Regions from separate parts of the Marinobacter sp. R17 genome, predicted to be linked through region 1. Evidence: predicted binding sites of a transcription regulator. Region 1 holds the regulator's gene; the other holds the start of a gene.

Evidence for each region. Region 1 encodes sigma-54, which starts transcription at its own class of promoters, with help from an activator protein. Its sites were predicted from a motif close to ANTGGCATNNANNTTGCTNT; they were not measured.
Region 2: a site for sigma-54 is predicted at 5,246-5,265, ahead of EB809_RS02455 (flagellar basal body-associated FliL family protein). Genes of this name have one in related genera too.

Annotation. Positions count from the first base shown of each region.
Region 1 covers NZ_RHGZ01000001.1:36,144-43,906, forward strand. The annotation lists gene EB809_RS00170 (ATP-binding cassette domain-containing protein) at 1-213, opposite strand, end outside; gene EB809_RS00175 (calcium/sodium antiporter) at 592-1,554, shown strand; gene EB809_RS00180 (KpsF/GutQ family sugar-phosphate isomerase) at 1,569-2,537, shown strand; gene EB809_RS00185 (KdsC family phosphatase) at 2,584-3,132, shown strand; gene lptC (LPS export ABC transporter periplasmic protein LptC) at 3,132-3,725, shown strand; gene lptA (lipopolysaccharide transport periplasmic protein LptA) at 3,703-4,251, shown strand; gene lptB (LPS export ABC transporter ATP-binding protein) at 4,251-4,976, shown strand; gene EB809_RS00205 (RNA polymerase factor sigma-54) at 5,264-6,787, shown strand; gene hpf (ribosome hibernation promoting factor) at 6,895-7,203, shown strand; gene ptsN (PTS IIA-like nitrogen regulatory protein PtsN) at 7,232-7,699, shown strand; gene rapZ (RNase adapter RapZ) at 7,728-7,763, shown strand, end outside.
Region 2 covers NZ_RHGZ01000002.1:100,392-108,154, forward strand. The annotation lists gene fliI (flagellar protein export ATPase FliI) at 1-421, shown strand, start outside; gene fliJ (flagellar export protein FliJ) at 418-867, shown strand; gene EB809_RS02435 (STAS domain-containing protein) at 1,073-1,378, shown strand; gene EB809_RS02440 (fused response regulator/phosphatase) at 1,397-3,139, shown strand; gene EB809_RS02445 (Hpt domain-containing protein) at 3,298-3,645, shown strand; gene EB809_RS02450 (flagellar hook-length control protein FliK) at 3,916-5,082, shown strand; gene EB809_RS02455 (flagellar basal body-associated FliL family protein) at 5,314-5,820, shown strand; gene fliM (flagellar motor switch protein FliM) at 5,870-6,868, shown strand; gene fliN (flagellar motor switch protein FliN) at 6,861-7,382, shown strand; gene fliO (flagellar biosynthetic protein FliO) at 7,444-7,763, shown strand, end outside.

The sequences.
Region 1 (7,763 bases):
CACACAGATGCCGTCCACGGTGATGCGGCCACTTTCGGGGCGCAACTGACCGCCGATCAGCTTGAGCAGAGTGGTCTTGCCGGTCCCACTCGGCCCCATAATCGCCGTCACCTTCCCCCGGGGGATCTGCAACGACAGACCATCGAAGATGCGACGCTCGCCCCGCAGAAAAACGAGGTTCTGGATATCGATAAAAGTGGACTCTGATGTCATCGAGACCTTTCCTGTTGGAGGCACCCTGACAACCGGGATAGCGGGGCGCCGCACCGGCTCTTTGCCGGGAGGACCGCTTGCCCTTCGGCAATCGTCTTCATCCCTGTCTGCACGGCATTGTTCCAGATATTCACGTCGGACACATTAATGTGTCGTTAAATCCATGCCACACCGAAAAATCTGACGTCCCTGCGGACACGGTCGACCACAAAGGGCGCTACAGTATGACAACTTGGCGGGAAGCTCAAATGCAGCCCGCACCAATGCGACGTATCAATTATTCCTGACGATCCATACACCTGCACCATTCCCGGTTGCGACCGCCCCGCAACTCCATCACAATTTCCCGCCTTGTTCAGCGATCCATGGAATGACTTTATGTCTCTGCTTCCCTACATCGGCGCCATCATCGCCGGCCTTGTTCTCCTGATCTGGAGTGCCGACCGCTTTGTCGAAGGTGCCGTGGCCATGGCCCGCACCCTGGGTATGTCGCCGATGATGATCGGTCTGACCATCGTCGCCTTCGGCACCTCGGCGCCGGAGATGCTGGTGTCCGCCACGGCAGCCCTCACCGACGCACCGGCGCTGGCCGTGGGTAACGCGCTGGGCTCCAACATCGCCAACATTGGCCTGGTCCTGGGCATCACCACGCTGATAGCGCCGATTCCGCTCAAGCGCACCGTCCTGTTCCGCGAATTCCCGGTCTTGCTGGGCGTGACCATCCTGGTGTTCCCGCTCCTGCTCGATGGCGAACTCTCGCCCACCGACGGTCTCATCTTCCTGGCCATGCTGGCCCTGTCGCTTTTCCTGATGAGCCGCGGCAACAAACCGGGGGAAGCACCGGAATTCCTTGAAGAGTTGGAGGAGATGCCGGTCATGAGTACGAAGCGGGCCACGATCTGGTTCGTCGTGGGCCTCGCCGCGCTGATCCTCAGCTCACGGGTTCTGGTCTGGGGCGCCACCGAAATGGCACTGTCTCTCGGCGTCAGCGAGCTGATCATCGGCCTGACCATCGTCGCCATCGGCACCAGCCTGCCCGAGCTGGCCGCCTCGGTCGCCAGTGCCCTCAAGGGCCACCATGACGTGGCGCTGGGCAACATCGTCGGCTCCAACCTGTTCAACCTCCTGGCCGTACTGGCGATGCCGGCCCTGCTCAACCCGCTGGCCATCGACAGCGATGTCCTTTACCGGGATTACGGCACCATGACCGGGCTGACCCTGCTGCTTGCCGCCTTCGCTTACGGCATGCAGAAAAAGGGAAAACTGGCGCGCTTTGAAGGTGGTATACTGCTGGCCGGATACATTGCATACACCGTCGTGCTCTACCACGCAGCACGTTAAGGATCACCCGGCCCATGAGAAGTTCCTTTATCGAATCGGCCCGCCAGGCCATCGCCATTGAGCGCGAGGCCATCGACGCTCTCACCGATCGCATCGACCACACCTTTGAGAAAGCCTGCGAACTGGTGATGCAGTGCAACGGTCGGGTTGTAGTGACCGGCATGGGCAAATCCGGCCATATCGGTAAGAAGATTGCGGCCACCCTGGCCAGTACAGGCACTCCGTCTTTTTTCGTCCACCCCGGCGAAGCCAGTCACGGCGACCTGGGCATGATCACGGGCGACGACGTGGTCCTGGCGATCTCCAACTCCGGCCAGACCGCTGAAGTGCTGACCATACTGCCACTCATCAAGCGCATGGGTGCCCCGCTGATCAGCATGACCGGCGAGCCGGATTCCGTACTCGCCCGGGAGGCCGAAGCCAACCTGGACGTCAGTGTTCCCAGGGAAGCCTGCCCACTGGGCCTCGCGCCTACCAGCAGCACTACAGCAACGCTGGTGATGGGCGATGCGCTCGCTGTCGCCCTGCTTGAGGCCCGGGGTTTCAGCGCCGAGGACTTTGCCTTTTCGCATCCGGGCGGCAGCCTTGGACGGCGCCTGCTGCTGCGCGTGTCCGACATCATGCACACCGGCGATCGCGTTCCACGCGTGTCTCCGGACACCCTGCTCAGCGAGGCGCTGCTGGAAATCTCCGGCAAGGGGCTGGGCATGACCACCGTCGTGGACGACAACGGTCAGATGATCGGCGTCTTCACCGACGGGGACCTGCGCCGCACACTCGATCGCAACCTGGACGTTCACATCACGCCCGTCCGCGATGTAATGACGGTAGGCGGCAAACGCATCTGCGAAGAACAGCTCGCCGCCGAGGCGCTGAAAATCATGGACGAGGTCAAGATCACCGCGTTGCCGGTCACCGACCGCAACGGCGACCTGGTGGGCGCAATCAATATGCACGACCTGTTGCGCGCCGGCGTACTCTGAGGCGCCAGAACCCGTTAACCTGAAAGTGATGTTAAAGGAACCCTTCATGGAACGTCCGCTGCCCGACGACCTGATCAGCAAAGCCGCCGGCATTCGCCTGCTGGCCCTGGATGTGGACGGCGTCCTCACCGATGGCCGTCTGTATTTCACAGCCCAGGGTGACGAGATGAAGGCCTTTAACATCCTCGATGGGCACGGCATCAAACAGCTCCAGCGGGCCGGAGTCGACGTCGCCATCATAACCGGTCGCAATTCACCACTCACCGCAAGACGAGCGCGCGATCTGGGCATAAAGCACCTGCAACAGGGCCGAGAAGACAAGGAAACCGCCTTGCGCGAACTCCTGCAGGAACTCAACCTGCCCGCCGAGCAGTCCGCCTACATGGGCGATGACCTGCCGGACCTGGGCGCCATCATGCACGCCGGCCTGGGACTGTCCGTGCCCAACGGCCACTGGTATGTCCGCGAGCAGGCCGATTACACGACCGAAACGGCCGGCGGTGAAGGCGCCGTCCGGGAAATCTGCGACCTCATCCTGCAGGCCCAGAACAAGCTGGCGGACCTGCACCTCACCTATCACGCACGGGGCGCCTGATGTTGCTGAGCCGCCTGAACCATCCGCGTCTGCGCTTCCTGGCCCTGGCCATCCTGTCGGCGGTCCTGATCGGCCTGCTATGGCGCAGCGACGACCAGGGTGGCCCCTCCATCGGCCAGGAACTGCGCGGCCCGGATGAGCCGGACAGCTTTGTGGTCAATGGCGAATACCGGTCCTTCGACGAACAGGGCAAGCTGACCACCGTGATCAGTAGCCCCCGCATCGAACAGTTTGACGCACAGAACCGGGCCCACATGCAGCAGCCCCGGGCCACCATGATCGATGCGGACTCCGGCCAGCCCTGGCACATGCGTGCCGACGAGGGCAACTACCGCACCAATCGCGATGTGATTGACCTGTCCGGCAACGTGGTCATCAGCCGCGTGCTGGCCTCGGGATCCGAAGGCAGTCTGGAAACCACGCATCTGACACTGGATAACCAAAAGCGCATTGTGCACACTGACGCCCCGGTGCTGCTCCGGGATCCGCGCGGCACCACCCGGGCCACCGGCATGAAAGCCTGGATCGACCAACGGATCGTGCAACTCCAATCACAGGTGGAAGGACAGTATGAATTGTCATCTTCGCAATAAGTCCCGCCTATTGCGACGCATCGCAGGCGCCGCCCTGCTGGTGCTGGCATCCCAAGCCCAGGCTTTCGACCTCAATTCCGACAGCCCCATCAAGGTCAGCGCGGACCAGGCACGCCTCGACGACGCCAAGGGCACCGCGATCTACACCGGTGACGTGGTGGTCCGCCAGGACGGCACCGAACTGACCGCCGACAAGGTCGTCCTGTATCGGGAGCAAGGCGCACTGAACCGCATCGAGGCGCACGGCAAACCGGCCCATTACACCCAGCCCAAGACCGCCGATACGGCCAAGACCGATGCCGAGGCCATGACCATCATCTATGCCGCCGGCGAGAACCGGATCACCTTCATTGAGAAGGCCGTGATTCACCAGGACGGCAACGTCTTCAAGGGTGAGGAAATCAACTACGACACCGCCACCCGCGTGGTCACCGCCAGCGGCAGCCGCGACGGTAACGATCAGGACGGCCGGGTCGAGATGGTCATTCAGCCGCGCCAGAAAACCGGCGGGGAGAGCGGCAACTGATGGCGATCCTGCGCGCAAATAACCTGGCCAAGAGCTACAAGCAGATCAAGGTCGTCAAGGATGTGTCCCTGGAAATCCGCAGCGGCGAGATCGTCGGACTGCTGGGACCCAATGGCGCCGGCAAGACCACCTGCTTCTACATGATCGTCGGCCTGGTGCCGGCCGATAACGGCCGCGTCACCATCGACGAACGGGACATCACGCCGTTGCCCATGCATGGCCGGGCGCGCGCCGGTATCGGCTACCTGCCGCAGGAAGCGTCCGTGTTCCGCAAGCTCAGTGTCCGAGACAACATCATGGCGATCCTGGAAACGCGCAAGAAACTGAGCAAGGCCGAGCGCGAGACGCAACTGGAAAGCCTGCTGGAAGAGTTTCACATCACCCATATCCGGGACAGCCTGGGTATGGCGTTATCCGGTGGCGAGCGGCGCCGGGTGGAAATCGCCCGGGCGCTGGCGATGGAACCGGCGTTCATTCTGCTGGACGAACCGTTTGCCGGCGTCGACCCGATCTCGGTGAGCGACATCAAACAGATCATCCGGCACTTGCGGGACAAAGGGATCGGCGTGCTGATTACCGATCACAACGTGCGAGAGACCCTGGATATCTGCGAGAATGCTTACATCGTGAGTGGTGGGCACATCATTGCCTCCGGTCACGCCGACGACATCCTGGCCAACCAGCAGGTCAAGGAGGTCTACCTCGGCAACGAGTTCCGATTGTGAAAAACGGTCACAAATCCGGCCAAAGTGCGCCCCGGGCTATCGCATAATCGCCCCGAGACGCTAAACTCAAAAGCAGGACCGAACGGCGAACCACTCGCCCTGACGGTCAAAACGTTGTCATCTGGACACCCATAGCAGTAAACTTCGGCAAAGAATTTGCTTGTCGCGCCAAATTGTCATTCGACATGTTAAGTTTCAAGGCCCTATCGATATCGGGCGTGGCGTGATTCGCGAAAACCAGGCAACAAAAGTACAGCCGACAGGCATAGGGTGACGGGACTAAATCGATGGTAATGAAAGCTTCGCTTCAGCTGAAGCTGGGTCAACAGCTCACCATGACACCCCAGTTGCAACAGGCCATTCGCCTGCTGCAACTGTCCACGCTGGACCTGCAACAGGAAATCCAGCAGGCGCTCGAATCCAATCCCATGCTGGAGACCTCCGAGGAGGAGGACGGTAACGACTCCGCCGAGAACGACGGCGATACCGACGACAGCAACTCCAAAGAGCAAAGCGACTCCGACGCGTCGCAGGAAGACACCAGCTGGGACGAGCCCGCTGACGAACCGGACTGGAACACCGAAACCAACCAGGACATTCCGGACGACCTGCCCGTCGACACGGCCTGGGACGACATCTACCAGTCCGCACCCGCTCCCGCCTCACGCGGGGAAGACGAGGACGACACCGATTTCGAGTCCCGCAACTCCCCCACCGAAACCCTGCAGGATCACCTCCTCTGGCAGTTGAACCTGACGCCCATGGGCGATCGGGACCGTGCCATTGCCCATGCCCTGCTCGATTCGGTGGACCCGCGTGGCTACCTGGTGACGTCCCTGGACGACATTCACACCGGCCTGCTTGATGAGGCGGACGAAGATCCCCTGGAAATGGACGAGGTCGAGGCGGTCCTGCGTCGCCTTCAGCATTTTGATCCGCCCGGCGTCTTCGCCCGTGATCTGCAGGAATGCCTGCTGATCCAGCTCAACCAGCTGCCTCCGGACACTCCCTGGTTGCCACAGGCCAGACTGGTGGTCAGTCACTACATCAACCTGCTGGGGAACCGGGACTACGCCCAGCTGCTGCGGCGCAGCCGCCTCTCGGAAGAACAGCTCAAATCCGTGCTGGCCCTGATCCAGACCCTCAATCCACGCCCCGGCGACTCACTCGATCGCGCTGAACCGGACTACGTGGTGCCTGATGTGGTGGTGTCCAAGATCAAGGGCCGCTGGCGCGTGGAGCTGAACCCGGAGATCGCACCGCGCATTCGCGTCAACGCGGGTTACGCAGCGCTGATCCGACGTGCCGACAACAGCGCCGACAACAACTATTTGCGCGATCAGCTGCAGGAAGCCAAGTGGTTCATCAAAAGTCTGCAGAGTCGTAACGAAACCCTGCTCAAGGTCGCCACACGCATTGTCGAGCATCAGCAGGGATTCCTCGACCAGGGCGAAGAAGCGATGAAGCCGCTGATTCTGTCTGACATCGCCCAGGCCGTCGGGATGCACGAATCCACCATCTCGCGGGTGACCACTCAGAAGTACATGCACACACCGCGTGGCATCTTCGAGCTCAAGTATTTCTTCTCAAGTCATGTCAGCACGAACGAAGGCGGCGAGTGTTCGTCTACGGCAATTCGTGCCATGATCAAGAAACTGGTTGCCGCCGAAACACCGAAGAAGCCACTCAGTGACAGCAAGATTGCCGCTTTGCTGGGTGACCAGGGGATCCAGGTCGCACGACGCACCGTGGCCAAGTATCGGGAAGCCATGCATATTCCGCCTTCCAACGAGCGCAAGCGGTTGGTGTAATCGTCGGAGGGACGGAAGAGCAGGATTTTCAAGCGTCCGCCGCACGCGACGGGCTCAACGCCGGAAACGGAGACGTTATCCGGGCATGTCGACAATAGGAGAAGCCTATGCAAATCAATATGTCAGGTCACCATGTCGAATTGACTCCCGCTCTGAAAACCTATGTTTCCGAAAAGTTCGAAAAACTCGAACGCCATTTCGACCACATCAGCAACTGTCAGGTGACCCTGTCCGTGCAGAAGCTTCGCCAGACGGCCGAGGCCACCCTGCACGTTATTGGTGGTGAAATTCATGCAAAGGCTGAAAACGAAGATATGTACGCGGCCATTGACGGACTCCTAGACAAACTCGACCGCCAGATCCTGAAACACAAGGAAAAGACGGTTGATCGAATGCACGGCGCGACCAGCCGCTAGCGGTTCATAAAGGGAAAGCATTCCATCCATGACGGAAAGTCCACTAACCATTCAATCCATCCTGGTTCCCGAGCTCACCCTCTGTGGTGTGCCGGGAACCAGTAAGAAACGCATCCTGGAACTGATCGCCGAGAACGTCGCCCGGCGCTATCCGGAACTCGACGAGACCCAGATTTTCAACAACCTGGTGTCCCGCGAGCGGCTCGGCAGCACCGGGATCGGACAGGGCATTGCCATCCCCCATTGCCGGCTGGAAGGCTGTCATCAGGTGGTCGGCGCCCTCCTGACCCTGGAAGAAGGCGTGGCTTTCGATGCCATCGACAACCAGCCGGTCGATCTCCTGTTCGTGCTGATCGTTCCCAAGGAAGCCACCAGTGAACACCTGGAGCTTCTCAGCCAGCTGGCCGAGAAGTTCAATGACCGCTCTTTCTGCGAGCGTCTGCGACGCTGTGAGGATGCGTCGCAGCTGTTTGAGGTCATGACGCAATCAGAGTGAATCATCTGCTGATCGGCGAAGGCACTGCATGAAACTGATTATAGTCAGCGGGCGCTCCGGCTCC
Region 2 (7,763 bases), on a different contig from region 1:
CGAAGGCGATGACCAGCAAGATCCGATAGCCGACGCGGCCCGGGCGATCCTGGACGGCCACATTGTGCTGTCCCGCTCGCTGGCGGAAGAGGGGCATTATCCGGCCATTGATGTGGAAGCCTCGGTCAGCCGGGTCATGCCCCAGGTGACGGCCAACGAGCATTTCCGCAAAGCCCAGGAATTCAAACAGGTTTTCGCCCGCTACCAGCAGGCGCGGGATCTGATCAGCGTCGGCGCGTACGTCAAAGGGTCCGATCCGGAGACCGATTACGCCATCGAACGCATCGACGACATGCGTGCCTTCCTGCGCCAGGGGCTGAAAGAGAGCGCGCCCTACCAGGCCAGCGTTGACCGGTTACAGGAGGTGCTGCCCAATCGCAAGAACCGGGCGCCGGAACCGCCGCAGCAGGGTAACGTATGAAACCGCGGTCCGAACGGCTAGAAGTGGTCCTGTCGCTGGAGCAGCGCCGCGAGGACCAGGCGCTGGATGGGCTTAACCGTGCGCGCCAGCACATGCAGCAACAACAACACCAGCTGGATGAGCTGCGCCGCTACCAGGCCGACTACCGGGACCAGATGCGCCGCGGTCAGCAAGGGGTGGTGTCGGTGACCAAGCTGCAGGGCTGGCAGGCCTTCATTGCCCAGCTCGATCAGGCCATCGTGTCCCAGGAACAACAGGTCCGCAAAGCGGTTGAAGCGTTTGAAAAGGCCCGGGATGTCTGGCGCGAGGCTTATGAACGTCGCAAGGGCATGGCGCGTCACATTGAAGCCTGCCGGGCCCAGGAGCAGCGCCAGCAGGACCTGCGGGACCAGAAACAGGCTGACGAAGCCGCCAATCGAATGCACGCCCGACGCCGTTTGACGTGATCCGTCGGGGAATCCACTTTAAATTTACGCATGCATTTCGCCGAGTTTTGTCTATCCTCAATGCCGTGGAATAATCAAAAATGAGTTCGGAGACATCCCGGACACTCGGCGTAAAGGACATACCCGGGGCAGGGCCGCAGACGCCATTCAAAGGTGCCGCGCCCGATTCAGAACCGCTGGCTCAAGCATTGACGGAGGACACCGCATGGCAATTCATACGCGGCGAAGCGAAGATGGTCGCACGCTGGTTATCAGTATTGATGGACGCTTCGACTTCAGTTCCCATCAAAGCTTCCGCGATGCCTACGAACACGATGATCAGGACGTCAGCGATTACGTCATTGATATGTCTGAGACCACCTATCTGGACAGCTCCGCGTTGGGCATGCTCCTGTTGCTGCGGGATTACGCCGGCGGTGATGCCGGCCGCGTCCGCATCGAGAACTGCAATAGCGATGTGAGACGGATTCTCAGCATTTCCAATTTCGAGCAGCTGTTCTCCATCCAGTAAACGGGAAGAGACGTTACGTTGGACGATGTGCAAAAGGACGCGCAGACGTTGCGCATCCTGATTGCCGATGACAGCGAAAGCGACCGCCTGATTCTCAGTACCATGGTCCGGCGTCAGGGCCATGATGTCATGACGGCTGCTGACGGTATCGAAGCGGTGGAATGCTTTCGGCGTTTCCAGCCCCAGATCGTGTTGCTGGACGTGATGATGCCGCGCATGGACGGTATGGATGCGGCACGCCATATCAAGGCGCTGGCGGGCGAATCGCTGGTGCCCGTCATTTTTCTGACGTCCCTGTCCGACGCCGACGCCTTGGCCCGCTGTCTGGAAGCCGGCGGCGATGACTTTCTCTCCAAGCCCTACAACCGCATCATCATCGAAGCGAAGATCAACGCCTTTAATCGCATGCGGGTGATGCACCGGACCCTGAGCCAGCAGCGGGACGTGATTCGTGCCCACAACCAGCGACTGGTCAACGAGCAGAATATTGCCAAACGGGTTTTCGACAATGTCGCCCACACTGGCTGCCTGGATGCGCCGAATATCCGCTACCATGCCTCGCCCATGTCGGTGTTTAACGGCGACATCCTGTATGCCTGTCCGCGTCCGTCGGGTGGCATGAATATACTGATCGGCGATTTCACCGGCCACGGTCTGCCGGCGGCCATTGGGGCCATGCCGGTGGCCGAGATTTTCTACGGCATGACCAGCAAGGGCTTCCTGAGCGGCGATATCCTGCGCGAGATCAACCAGAAGCTGTGGCGCATCATGCCCAAGGACATGTTCTGTTGCGCCGCCTTTATCGAGCTTGACCTTCATCTGGGCAACCTCAGTATCTGGAATGGCGGATTACCTTGTGGCTTCCTGCTGCGCCGGGGAGAGGCCGTTGAACGACTGACCTCGGCCCACCTGCCATTGGGGGTCGTCGCGGCGGAACGCTTCAGTGTGGATGTGGCCCGTTACAAGGTCGAAGAAGGGGACACGGTGCTGTTTGCCACCGATGGTGTTCCCGAAGCCATGAACGCCGAGGGCGAGATGTTCGGCGAGACCCGGCTGGAAGCCGCCGTTGCCGGTACGCCCGACGACCAGTCGGTGCTGGATGCGGTGCTGCGGGCGGTAGCCCGGTTTACTGGCGCCGAGGAATCCAGCGATGATCTGACGGTGTTGACCGTCGACGTGGTACCGCCGGCCGAGGTTGAAGAGCTGCCATTGCGGGTCACCCAGTCGGCCCTGAGCGGGCCGGCTACCTGGTCCTGTGAGTATGAGGTAACTGGCGAAACGCTGGCCCAGTTCAACCCGCTGCCGCTGTTGCTCCACATCTGTATGGAGGTGCCCGGTCTGCGCCGGCGGGGTGGCGAAGTGTACACTGTGCTCGCGGAGCTTTACACCAACGCCCTGGAACATGGGGTGTTGGGACTGCCGTCTGTCTGGAAGAATTCACCGGAAGGGTTCGGCCAGTACTATGCCGAGCGGGAACGCCGACTGCGAACCGTGGGCGATCATGCGGTGCTGTTCCGCCTCGAACACAAGACCGGCCGGAACGGCGGTGAGTTGCGGGTGGTGTGCCGGGATAGTGGCGTGGGCTTCAACTATACTGAGCAGACACAAAGGACCGTCCCTGAGGCCGGGTACGCCGGCCGCGGGCTGGCGTTGCTGCGACAGCTGTGTGACTCGCTGACGCACCATGGCACGGGCAATGAAGTCGAGGCGGTCTATCGCTGGACGTTCGATCCCGACGAATCGGAACAACACACGGGTTGAACCGGGATGACGGAGCAGGCAGTGTAGCCGACCTCCGTTGGCGGCGCGTTCCCGAGGGGGCACGTCCGGGGCATCGTTGAGGGATGCCCGCTGATCCAAGCTGGACAAGGTGATCCGCCGGCCAAGCCGCAGGCCGGCCGGATGACAAGGAGACAATCATGAACGACAAGCCACATCTGGACGATGACGCGCTTGCGGAACTTCAGGAGGTTATGGAAGGTGAGTTCGACGTGTTGATCAGGACCTACCTGAGCGACTCGTCGGAACGGCTGGATACACTGAGATCGGCAATCAGTGATCGTGACGCCGACGCCTTCACCCGATCCGCCCACAGCTTCAAGGGAAGTTGCATCAACATTGGTGCGCCACGACTTGGCGCTTTGTGTGCCGATGCGGAAATGGCGGGCAAGGAAAATCGCATTGAAGATGCCCGCCACGTTCTGGACGATATCCAGAGCGAATTTGCTACCGTCCGCGAGCTGCTTGAACGCACCCTGATGCCTTGAAGCCGGAGTCGGCCTGTCGGGCCGGCCCTTGTGCCGGTGGTCCGACAGGTCAGCGCGGGCGGGTGCCCGCTCAGCGAGCACCCGCCCGCCGGATGGAATCTGGCATCTTAATTGCTCCAGTCCCTGCAACACTGATTGATTGATGCCTAGCGGCAAGAGGTTGCCATGTCCGGACTGGTGCTTAACCCTGCATCACCCACACCCGATAAAATGTTGGACCGATCCTCGTCGGCTGGAGACTCGGAACGTTCCGGAGAAGCGTTCCAGGAAGTGTCCAACCGCGAACAGTCTCGCCTGGAGCAAAAGGAGGCGCAGCAGGACCGGGCCCAGCGCCGGGCGGAAGATGAGCGTCTGCAGGAAAAACGGGCTGAGCGGGCCGATGCCAACGAGCGCCAGGAAGAAAGCGCCCGGGCGGACAAGGCCGAAGAACAGCGGCGTTCCGATGACGCCAAGGCCAAGGATGCCAAGGGCAAAGAGGCCGATGCCGCCGACGATGACAAGTCGGTCGCGGAGAGCCAGGCCGACAAGAGCGAGAAAACGGTGTCTAATGAGGAAAAGGACGGCAAGGATCAGAAAGACGACAAGCGGAAAGACGATGCCGCTGCGCCGATGCTCTTCTCCATGCCAACCAATGTGCCGGTGGAAGGCGCCAAAACATCCGCAACCGACGGTCCATCGACCTCGTCTTCTGCCGCACAGAATCCGCTGCAGGGGCTTTCTCTCAAATCGCTAGGTCAGGGGGCATCGGGCAACAGTGCCCAGGACGGGAACAGTGACGGCCTGGGGGCCGGTAAGTCGGACGCCGTCAGCACGCTGCTTGGCAAGGGCGCTGCCGCCGAAGGCAAAGCCCTGGATTTCTCTGCCCAACTGGGTCGCTTGCAGGGAGACAGCAGCACCCAAACGTCGGTGCAGAATAACGCCACCAGTCTGCAACGGGGGCTTGAAGGTCGCGAAACCATGGCGCCCCTGAAAAGCTATTCCACCAGCATTGATCTGCCGGTTCAGCACGCCGAGTGGGGCGACAAGATCGCCGGCAAGCTGGCCTGGCTCACCAGTCAGCGCATGTCCGCCGCGGAAATCCACGTGACCCCGCCGGACATGGGACCGCTGGAAGTCCGGGTTCAGGTGCATCACGACCAGGCCCAGGTGACGGTCCACGCCACCCATGCCGCCGTCCGGGACCAGTTGGAACTGAACGGCCACCGTCTGCGTGACATGCTGCAGGAGAACGGGTTGAACCTGGATCGTTTTGAAGTGTCCGCTGACACGGCAGACCAGGGCGCCCAGCAGCAACTGCAGCAGGAGGATGAGAATGGTGGCAATGGCAGTGGCAGCCTGGCCGGAGAGGGCGAGGAACTTTCGACCGACGAATCCGGCACGCTCGCCAGCGGTCAGCTTGATCTGAGCTGGCGTGGCGAAGTGGATCTGTACGCCTGACCGCCCGGTCAGGCTGGCTTTCCCCTCCCGCTCTTCGCGACGAATTTTCCGTCAGACCCCGTCAGAATGCACGGAACGTGCGTTCGTGGTTTATGTCTCCGCGTCCAAACGCTAAACTTCTGTTTTCCAAAAGATCTGACTGGAAGCGGCTATCTGGAGCAGGATTGGCCTGTTCCTTGCTGCTAACATCTCCAGACAGCGTGATATGACAATAATCTGACTGTAGGACTTATGGCGGAAAATACCGAGCAGGCCCCTGCGGGCGGGGGTAAAGGCAAGCTGAAGCTGATCATCGGCCTTGTCCTGATCATTATTCTGGCGGTGGGGCTGTCGGTGGCCGGCACCCTCTGGTTCCTGAAATCCGATGACGGTGCTGCCGCCGATGAAGCGGCCGCCGACGAGACGGCCGAGCCAGCATTCCAGTCCAGCCACTACTACGCCATCACCAAACCGTTTGTGGTCACACTGTCCACGGACGGGCGCCAGCGTTACATGCAGATCTTCCTGGCGCTGCAAAGCCGCAACCAGGGGGCGCTGGACGTCGCGCAGGCCAACATGCCGCTGATCCGAAGCCGGTTGCTGACCCTGTTTGGCGGGCAGGATTTCCAGGCCATGCAGACGCCTGAAGGCAAGGAAAAGCTGTTGCAGGAGACACTGGACACGATCAACGGCATCCTGGCGGAGGAAGGCGGCGAGCCGATCGACCATGTCCTTTTCGAAAATTTTGTGTTGCAGTAGCTATGACAGATTGTGGCCGATTGACTAATCTCGAGGTCGGATAGGGACTATGCAGGACTTACTCTCACAAGACGAGATCGACGCGCTCCTGCACGGCGTTGATGACGGCGATGTCGACACCTATGACGACGTCGACGATACCGGCGTCAAGAATTACGACCTGGCCAGCCAGGATCGGATCGTGCGCGGCCGGATGCCGACGCTCGAGATGATCAACGAGCGATTTGCCCGTTACACCCGCATCAGTCTGTTCAACATGCTGCGCCGCAACGCCGACGTTTCCACCGGCGGCGTGCAGATCATGAAATTTGGCGAATACATCCACACGCTGTACGTGCCCACCAGCCTCAACCTGGTCAAGATGCGCCCGCTGCGCGGCACCGCGTTGTTTATTCTCGACGCCAAGCTGGTCTTCAAGTTAGTGGATAACTTCTTTGGCGGGGAAGGTCGGCACGCCAAGATCGAGGGCCGCGAGTTCACGCCCACCGAGACCCGCATCGTGCAGATGATGCTCGATCAGGTCTTCAAGGACATGCGCGAGGCCTGGAATGCCGTCCTGAAAATGGATTTCGAGTACCTCAGCTCCGAGGTCAATCCGGCGATGGCCAACATCGTCAGCCCCAGTGAAGTGGTGGTGATCAGCACGTTCCATATTGAGCTGGACGGCGGCGGTGGCGAGCTTCACATGGCCTTGCCGTATTCCATGATCGAACCGATCCGGGATGTGCTGGACGCGGGTGTCCAGAGTGATATCGACGAAGTCGATGAACGCTGGGTCAATGCCCTCCAGGAAGACATCAAGGCCGTGAATGTTCCGGTCAATGCCACGGTCTGCCGACGCCGGATGTCGTTGCGGGAAATCGCCAAGCTCAAGGCCGGCGATGTGATTCCGGTGGAGCTGGAAGAAGAGCTGACGGTAACGGCTAACGGCATTCCAATCTATCAGGCCCAAATGGGCACCCGCGACGGGAATCTGGCGCTGCGGGTCACCCGTCGCATGAACCGGCCCAAAGTGAAGAAGCAACTGAAGGTGAACAGGCATGGCTGAAGACGACAAAAAGAAAGAGGGGCAGGAGATGAGCGAAGACGAAAAGCTCGCTGCCGAGTGGGAAGCCGCCATGTCCGAATCCGGCGATGATGCGGCTGACGGCGAAACCGCTGCCGAAGACGGCGGTGAACGTGATGACGAATGGGCGGCCGCCATGGCGGAGGCCGGTGCCAGTGAAGAGGATGTGAAAGCCGCACCGATGGAAGAGTTCGGCCAGGAAAGTGCGATCTCGGAAACCGGCACGGGTCCGGCTCCGGATCTGGATGTCATCCTGGATATTCCGGTGACCATCTCCATGGAGGTCGGGAACACCCAGATTCCCATTCGTAACCTGCTGCAGCTCAACCAGGGGTCGGTGATCGAGCTGGACCGGTTGGCGGGCGAACCGCTGGACGTGTTGGTCAACGGCACCCTGATCGCCCATGGTGAGGTGGTCATGGTGAACGAGAAATTCGGTATTCGCCTGACGGACGTCATCAGCCCGGGCGAGCGCATCAAGCGACTGTCAAAATAAGAAAGCCTGACCCCCGGCCCGGCCGATGGCCCGGGCCTGACGGGTGGGTGGAGGTATTCCCTTGTATCGCATCCTGTTCTGCGGATGGCTTCTGCTGCTCAGCGCCCCGTTGCTGGCCGAAGAAAAAAATGGCGCTGGTGCGGTCACTCGCGGCGCTGATAACCTCACATCACTGATGAGCCTGGGGCTTGGCCTGATTGTCGTCATTGCCCTGATTTTTGGCTGTGCCTGGCTGGTCAAGCGGATGAACGGCCTGTCCGGCATGAACAACCAGGCGATCAAAGTGGTCAGCGTCATGCCGGTGGGCGCCCGCGAGCGCATTGCCCTGATTGAAGTGGGCGGCACCCAGATCCTGGTGGGCATTACCGCCACCGCGATCCG